Regions from separate parts of the Syntrophomonas curvata genome, predicted to be linked through region 2. Evidence: riboswitches for the same ligand, from Rfam matches in the RefSeq annotation. Region 2 holds a riboswitch; the other holds the start of a gene.
What was found. A riboswitch is a leader RNA that binds a small molecule or an ion and turns the genes downstream of it on or off. The one in region 2 is predicted to bind cyclic di-AMP.

Region 1 (4,214 bases), 210 kb from region 2:
CAAACTCTTTTCTTTCCATTTTTCGATAGAGTTCAGTACGGGGCACCAGCATAAGGGTTAAAGCCCCGATATAATCCGGGTTCATTTCATTGCATATCTCTGCGGTTTTAATGGCATGATCCACCGCCCGTGGGGTTCTCCCTGCCAAACCCAGTAATACCGTTACCGAGAGCAGAATCCCCGCCTGCCTTATCTTCTTGCCTGCCTCCACCATTTCTTCATAGGTAACCCCTTTTCTGATTTCCCGCAGCAGCTCCGGATCACCGGTTTCCACTCCCAAATAGGCAATAGTTAGTCCTGCTGCTTTCAATGCGGTAAGTTCAGAAATTTCTTTTTTCAAAATACTGTCCGGGCTGGCATAAATGCCTATGTGGCGCAAACCGGCAAAGGTTTTGCGCAAATCGGCCAGTATTTCCAGAAGTTCAGCGGTATCCATGGCCAGCGCATCGCCATCGGCCAAGAAAACCTTCTCCAGATCACCATAATAACTTCCAGCCATGCGAATATCGGCTTTTATTTCTTCCAATGGTCTGACCCGGTATTTTTTGTCCTTATACATACCGCAAAAAGTACAACGATTATGGGTACAACCTACGGTACATTGAAGAATATAGCTCCTCGCTTCACTGGGAGGCCGGAATATGTTTCCTTCATATCTCATCAGCCTGGCACCTCCTTATTTGCTTTATAGTTTATACAAAATAAAATATTTTGTGTAATACTTTACTTTTTATAAATTATAATCTAGCCATATTTTTTGTCCATTGGCATCAAAATAAAAACAGGATGCGAGTTTTTTTAATATTGTGAGGAGGTTGTTGTATGGCGAGGAACAGAGGACTTATGTCCGAGCAGCTCAAATATGAAATCGCCCGAGAACTGGGTGTAGACCATATTGTGGCTACCGAGGGCTGGGGCGGTGTAAGCTCACGAGACTGCGGCCGAGTAGTCGCCAAGGCAATTGAAATCGCAGAGAAAAGCCTGGCCCGGCAAATGTAAATAACTCGCTCCTTTTCGGGGGGTAACACCCCCGAAAAAGTTTATTCTAAGGGGGGCTTGCTTATGATAACCGGAAAAACCCCGTTGGAGGACGTACTGGAAATACCTGGTGCAGCACAAGTTTTCGAGAAATACGGCATCAGATGCCTGGGTTGAATGGGCTTGCGGTTTGAAACCGTCGAGCAGGGTGCTCGGGCCCACAATGTAAATCTGGAGAAACTGTTGGCCGACCTGCGGCAAACCGGCAATAAGGGGTTATAACCCCTTATTGCCGGTTTTGTCAATCGCTGCTTTCCAGAGTCCTATTGTGATAAGTGATAACCTTATGTTCCCAGGTACGCATGGTCAGCTGCTCGTCATGCATAGACATCAGATATTGGGGCAAAAGCGGAGTCTTACCCATACCGCCGGGGGCATTGACTATATAGGTGGGAACTGCCAGACCAGAAGTATAGCCTCTCAGCTGCTCCATAATCTCCAAACCGGTTTCGATGCTGGTGATAAAATGAGCGGTACCCTTTACCTGCTTGGCATGAAACAGATAATACGGTCTAACCCTGATTTTCAAGAGTTCCTGATTGAGCTTTTTCATTATATGAGCATTGTCATTAATTGATTTCAACAATACCGCCTGGTTCCCCAGCACACATCCGGCAGCCATAAGCATGTCACATGCTTTTTTAGCTTCTTCAGTAACTTCCAGGGGACTGTTAAACTGGGTATTGATATACAGCGGCTGATGTTTGGCCAGCACCTGACATAATTCCACGGTAATCCTCTGGGGAAGTGTAACCGGGGTTCTGGTGCCGATGCGCTTAATCTCTACATGTTCGATCCTATCCAATTCACCCAGCAGCCAATCCAGCCTTTTGTCTGACAACATTAGAGCATCACCGCCGGTGATCAGCACATCGCGAATCTCCGGATTGTTTCTTATATATTCCAGGGCATTTTCCAGCTGATGCTTGCCGGCATGATGATCTTTTTCCCCAAAGTTCCTGCGCCGCTGGCAATGGCGGCAATACATGGCACATTGATTGCTGACATTGATTATCAGCCGGTCGGGATAGCGGCGGGTAATGCGAGAAACCGGGCTGGTAGTCAGTTCCCCCATGGGGTCAAGCTTGCCATACTGGTCATAGATTTCCCGGATGTCGGGAATTGCCTGTTTAAATATCGGCGATTGCCGATAGTTGGCAAAATCAATCAGGCTTAGATAATAAGGGGATATGGCCCAGCGATATTTTTTGGAAACAGCCAATATTTCCTGGTATTCACTATCTTTTAAATCGATAAGGCACGACAGAATGTCGACGTCAGAAATGCGGTTTTTGATTTGCCATACCCAGTTGTTCCAATCCTCTTCCGAAGCATTAAAAAATTCAAGCAGGCGCGACCTGTTATTGGTATTGCGTTCCCGGGCCCTGAAACCTGTTTCCAGGCTCGGCTCTGCATCCAGGTAGTCTTGAATCCGGGAGCGCAATTCGTCTGCCCGATTAAGGGAAATGGTAAGGTTATCAATTTTTTGCACGTTCATAAATCAAAACCCTCCTTACATTAATAGTCGACGGAGGGCCAAAGCAATACTTATGCATTTTATCCCTCCCTTAACATGCGCTTACGAAGTTAGCTGACGGGTTAGGGCTTAAGGGTAGCCCTTCAATTCATCATTGATTCACCCCAAAAAATGGTTCCTCCGCTCTGTTTACCCCAACAGATTCAGCGTAATATGATTTCAACAGGTCGGTATCCATACCCCCTTTATTCGAGTATATGCTAATTATTAAGCTAATGCAACTTATTTTTTACTGTTTATTCCATTTGCTTATCATCCAAACAGAAGAAAGGCGATTACCAGTGAAAATACGATAATAAGGCTTGCAGGTCCCAGCCCGCTCCCAATAAGTATGCCTAAAATTGCGGTTAACCATATACTGGCAGCCACGGAAAGGCCGTGAACCTCATTTTTTTCCGAAACCCATATTAGTCCGGTGCCCAAAAACCCCAGGGCGGCTATTATCTGAGCTGAAAGCCGCCCGGGGTCACTGAACCAGGGATAATCTATTACTTTGTAAAACTCAGTCGAGACTATGGTCAATAACGCTGCTCCGGTACATATTATGGCAAACATGCGGGCTGCGACCGTACTGGTTTTCAGCCCGATAATAGTGCCAGCCGCAGCAGCCAGCACTATTCTTAAGAGAAAGCTCCCCAGCATTAAAGCACCCTGTAATTAGGAGCTTCCTTGGTTATACTAATATCGTGGGGATGGCTTTCGGTCAGGCCGGCATTGGTTATGCGGATGAAGCGGGTTTTATTTTTCATTTCTTCAATATTTCTCACCCCACAGTAGCCCATACCCGCCTTCAGACCTCCAATAAGCTGGAAAATGGTCTCGGATACATAACCCTTATAGGGAACCCGGCCTTCAATACCTTCCGGAACCAATTTCTGAGCATCCTCCTGAAAATAGCGGTCACTGCTCCCCTGGGTCATTGCCCCCAGCGAGCCCATACCGCGATATACTTTATAACTTCTCCCCTGCAGAATTACAACCTCTCCGGGACTCTCTTCGGTTCCCGCAAAGAGATTGCCCAGCATAACCACATCTGCCCCGGCGGCAATAGCCTTGGCAATATCCCCGGAATATTTAATGCCTCCGTCAGCAATGATAGGTACTCCATATTGGCCGGCCACGGCGGCGCAATCGGTGACCGCCGTAATCTGGGGGACGCCTATTCCTGCTATTACCCTGGTAGTACAGATGGAACCGGGCCCGATTCCCACCTTGATGGCATCGGCCCCCGCCTTGATAAGCTCCTCGGTAGCCTCCCCGGTAGCAACATTGCCGGCAATAAGCTCAACTTCGGGGAACCCTTGCTTTATGCTGGCAACAGTTTCAACCACCGCTACTGAATGTCCATGGGCGGTATCGACTACTATAACATCAACCCCGGCTTTAACCAGCGCCTGCACCCGGTCATAGGTATTCCGGGCAATACCTACCGCAGCTCCTGCCAGGAGACGTCCCCTGGAATCCTTGGCTGCATGAGGGTATTTATAAGTTTTTTCGATATCTTTAATAGTGATTAGCCCCATAAGGTTAAAATCGTCATCCACTAAAGGCAGTTTTTCGATCTTATACTTGCGCAGGATCTCCATGGCCTCATCCATGCTGGTGCCTACCGGTGCGGTTACCAGTCTTTCACTGGTCA
Region 2 (4,214 bases):
TGGCACAGGCCCATTGTACGTAGAGAAGCTTAACCTGCTTGTTTTCCTTATCGGCCTGCTTACCGCCGCCGCTGCCACAACCGGCAATGCTTACGACGGCAAACGCCGTCAGTACTGCCAGAGTGATAATAGATACGGTTCTTTTTTTCATCTTACCTTCTCCTTCCCCGTTGTTTTACCCAGGTTCTGGGTTATACGGTCAAGTATTATCGCCAGAATGACTATGGCTACACCTGCTTCAAACCCCATTCCCATTTTAAGCTGCTGAATGGCTGTCCATACCACACCCCCCAGTCCTTTGGCGCCGATCATGGCGGCTACCACCACCATTGACAGTGAAAGCATGATGCATTGGTTGATCCCCGCCAATATATTGGCTCGCGCCAGAGGTAATTCTATCTTGAACAACATCTGCCAAAAAGTTGAGCCGAAGGACTTCCCCAATTCCTCCAGTTCTTCCGGAACCTGTTTTAAACCTAACTCGGTAAGTCTTATGACCGGAGGCATGGAGAAAACGATAGTGGTCAATACGGCCGGAACTACCCCCAGCCCAAAGAAGGGAATGGCAGGCAGGAGGTATACAAATGCGGGCAGAGTCTGCATAAAATCCAGTACGGGAGCAATAATCCGGTGGGCGGTCCTATTCTTGGCCGCCAGTATCCCCAGCGGAATTCCTATCGATATACACAGAGCTACCGCGCCGATTACCAGAGCCAGGGTTTCCATCGATACTTTCCATAGCCCGATATTGTATATGAACATCAAACCCAATAAAGCAAACAAGGCTATTTTCTTATTGACCAGCCACCAGGCCAACAGGCTGAAAACAATAATCAGCAATTCCGGAGGCAGGCTTATTAAAAAACCCTGCAGCCCCTTGATCAACTCTTCCATTCCGGTGGCAAACGCCTGGGTTGACTCCCCCCATTCCGCCTGCAGGTAATCAATAGAGCGATCCGTCCATTCCGCCAGCGGTATACGCGGAATGCTGTCCATAAGGCTACTCACTGGTTTCCCTCCTTTCCCCGGCCAGACCGGCTATCACTGACCCTCTCACCAGTACTCCTTTCAGGCTGCCGGCCTCGTCAACTACCGCTACCGGCACCTTGGTGCGAGCCAGTACTTCCAGCAGTTCACATAATGGAGTGTCAGGCAAAGCTACGGGACCATCCTTGTTTATAATCATATCTAATTCTCTGATTCCCTGATGCGCAATCCGGGAAGCATCATCCGCATTGACATAACCCAGCAGCTTGCCCCCACGGTCGGTAACAAACAAGGACGACATCCCGAATCTTTCCATAATGTGTAAAGCGGTCATGGGGCCGTCTTTGGGATAAACCACATTCCGGGCCCTCACCATTACCGATGCTGCGGTCAAAGCCCTGGAGTAGTTGACGTTTTCGACAAAACGGGCCACATATTCGGTGGCGGGAGATAATAATATATCCTCCGGCTGTCCCATCTGAACAATTGTACCATCCTTCATCAGGGCAATCCGGTCCCCTATCTTAAGGGCTTCATCCAAATCATGGGTAATAAAGACAATGGTCTTCTGCAGTTTTTTTTGGATCTCCAGCAATTCATCCTGCATTTCCTGTCTGATCAAAGGATCCAGGGCACTGAAAGGCTCATCCAGCAATAAAATATCCGGGTCGGTAGCCAGAGCCCGGGCTATCCCCACTCGTTGCTGCATACCGCCGCTGAGGCCGGCCGGATAAGAGTCCTCCCAGCCTTTAAGCCCTACCATTTCAATGGCCTGCAGTGACCTTTGCTCGCGTTCAGCCCGTGCTATTCCCTGTATCTCCAGGCCGTAACCAACATTGCCGAGGACGGTACGATGAGGTAAGAGTGCAAAACGCTGAAAGACCATACCCATCTTCTTGCGGCGCAGTTCTTCAAGCGAGTGCCTGGACATTCCCGTAAGCTCATGACCATCGATAAAGATTTTGCCGGCCGTGGCACTAATCAAACCGTTAAGGCAACGTAATAAGGTCGACTTGCCACTGCCTGAAAGCCCCATAATCACAAAGCTTTCCCCCGGTTCAATGTGAAAACTGACATCCCTGATTCCTACCACCTGGCGGGTTTTTCTTTTAATCGTGTTATTATCCTGACCCTGTTGCAGAAGTTTAAGCGCCTTGTTTGCATCTGCGCCATAAATCTTGGTTAGATGTTCTACCTTGATTATTTCCACAAATAATCCCCCCTTTACTGATTAGGCAAGCAGCAGGCAGGCAATAGACCAGTGTGCGGCCATTCCCGGAAGCGAAGCCTTCAAGCAATCGCAGGACAGCATCTGCAGAAAATCGAACCGGGATTTTCCCATCGTATTTTAAGATATGGCAATAGAGGTCTGGTGCTGATAAAAACCAACATTCAGCCTTAAGCAGGCAACACTATATGGCATATTAAAACGAGAGGATTCATGATCGTAGGGATAACCTTCGGAGGTGAAAATAATTTGAAGAAGGTAAATATATCCCCATTCTCCCCTTTCTGCTGCTTACGGGGTTAGCTGCCGGATTCGGGTCCAGGGCGACCCTACCAGTTTGATCTGGATTCACCCCAATAAACGGTTCCCCCGCTCCTGGTAATACCAGGATTAAGCCTGAGAATGGCAATCGCCGTTCCATAGGAGTATATAATTGTTTATTTATTAAGTATAACCTTGAGAGTCCTTTTTCTCAAACCGCGAAAAAAAGTCTATTTTGTTCTGATATATCCTCAGAAGCAGTAAGGCTCATATTAATGGCATTCTCCTTGATATAACCGGTTTTCCTGTCATGCCTGTAATCAATTGCCGGTGAAGAACCGGGTTATTCTCTCCCCCAAGTCGAACAGGTCCAGGGCCAAAGCCAGTATTATAGCCATAACCAGCATACCCAGGAGGTTGTATCTTAATCTCTGCTGTTCGATTCTCCTGCGCTCGGCTTCACCTTGCACCCGGTCTCTTTTCCTCCGGGAATAATACTTGTACCCCATACCTTTACCTCCATTAATCCTTGTACCGCAGCTTTATTGTATATTATAAATCTATAAATATTTTTTCCACGCTCCAGGGTGAATACTATTTTAAGATGAGAACTGTTTTTTTTGCTGTTAATAATGTAGAATTTAATACTAATAGTGCATTAAGGAGTGGATAAACATGCAGGATATCCCGGCATTCCAACTCAAGTTCCTGGGACAGGAGGAGCACTTGCTGCTGCCCAATGTCACATCTATCAAAGTAGTCCAGCACCTGTATGACGTTTTGTTTCAATATGCAATAACTCCGGCAGAAGAAGAAAAGCTGCAATCGTTCATAGGATTAATGGAAGCCCATATCAAAAGTAAACCCCGAGCGCCGTTTTCCATGCCTGTATCGAACCTGGCCTTTCTGGACGAAGGTCTGCAGGAGTTGAAATTACTTAATTGGATGCAGCTCAAGGCTTCGGTATTTGAAATCATTCCTGACGGTAATGATGACGACGGACTGGAAAAAATCCTGGAATTATTGGAGTCTGTATGTACCTTTAACCGCCAGGAGCAAAGCAACCTTATCTATGTCTATCCCCAAGGGTTAACTGTTTATTGATCACCTGCGGGTGATTAATATAAATATAAAGCAAGGAGGCAATCAGGATGAGCTTAAAAGGTTCCAAAACTGAAGAAAACCTGTGGACAGCGTTCTCAGGTGAATCCCAGGCGCGCAACAAGTATACTTACTTTGCCAGTCAGGCGGACAAGGAAGGATTCAAGCAAATTGCCGCCATATTTACCGAGACCGCCGATAACGAGAAAGAACATGCCAAACGGCTCTTTAAGTTAGCGCTCGGAGGTTCTGTCCCTCCAACCGTCGAAAATCTTCTCAGTGCAGCCGAAGGTGAAAATGAAGAACATACCAGTATGTACCCTGAATTTGAAAAAATCGCCCGTGAAGAAGGTTTTAATGAAATCGCCGACATATTTAAGGAAATTGCCGAAGTAGAAGAAGAACATGAAAAACGGTTTAGAAAACTGCTGCAAAATATCAAGGATGGCGCCGTTTTCAAAAAGGATAAGCCCGTCAAATGGAAGTGCCGTAACTGCGGTTATGTACATGAAGGTACGGAAGCCCCGGATCGCTGCCCGGCCTGTGATCACCCCCAGAGCTATTACGAAGTAATGGCCGAGAATTACTAGGAAAAAGCGTCTGCCCGATCAGGCAGACGCTTTTATATATTAATAGG

Region 1: another riboswitch for cyclic di-AMP. It lies ahead of eam (glutamate 2,3-aminomutase); the one in region 2 lies ahead of ACU70B_RS05555 (quaternary amine ABC transporter ATP-binding protein).

Annotation. Positions count from the first base shown of each region.
Region 1 covers NZ_CM129641.1:1,459,803-1,464,016, reverse strand. Annotated here, with positions in the region: gene ACU70B_RS06555 (radical SAM protein) at 1-661, opposite strand, end outside; gene ACU70B_RS06550 (small, acid-soluble spore protein, alpha/beta type) at 823-999, shown strand; gene eam (glutamate 2,3-aminomutase) at 1,280-2,536, opposite strand; cyclic di-AMP (ydaO/yuaA leader) riboswitch at 2,600-2,734, opposite strand; gene ACU70B_RS06540 (MgtC/SapB family protein) at 2,828-3,217, opposite strand; gene guaB (IMP dehydrogenase) at 3,217-4,214, opposite strand, start outside.
Region 2 covers NZ_CM129641.1:1,252,077-1,256,290, reverse strand. Annotated here, with positions in the region: gene ACU70B_RS05565 (glycine betaine ABC transporter substrate-binding protein) at 1-151, opposite strand, end outside; gene ACU70B_RS05560 (ABC transporter permease) at 148-1,008, opposite strand; gene ACU70B_RS05555 (quaternary amine ABC transporter ATP-binding protein) at 1,001-2,197, opposite strand; cyclic di-AMP (ydaO/yuaA leader) riboswitch at 2,489-2,622, opposite strand; gene ACU70B_RS05550 (hypothetical protein) at 2,797-2,985, opposite strand; gene ACU70B_RS05545 (hypothetical protein) at 3,152-3,580, shown strand; gene rbr (rubrerythrin) at 3,628-4,167, shown strand; gene speB (agmatinase) at 4,207-4,214, opposite strand, start outside.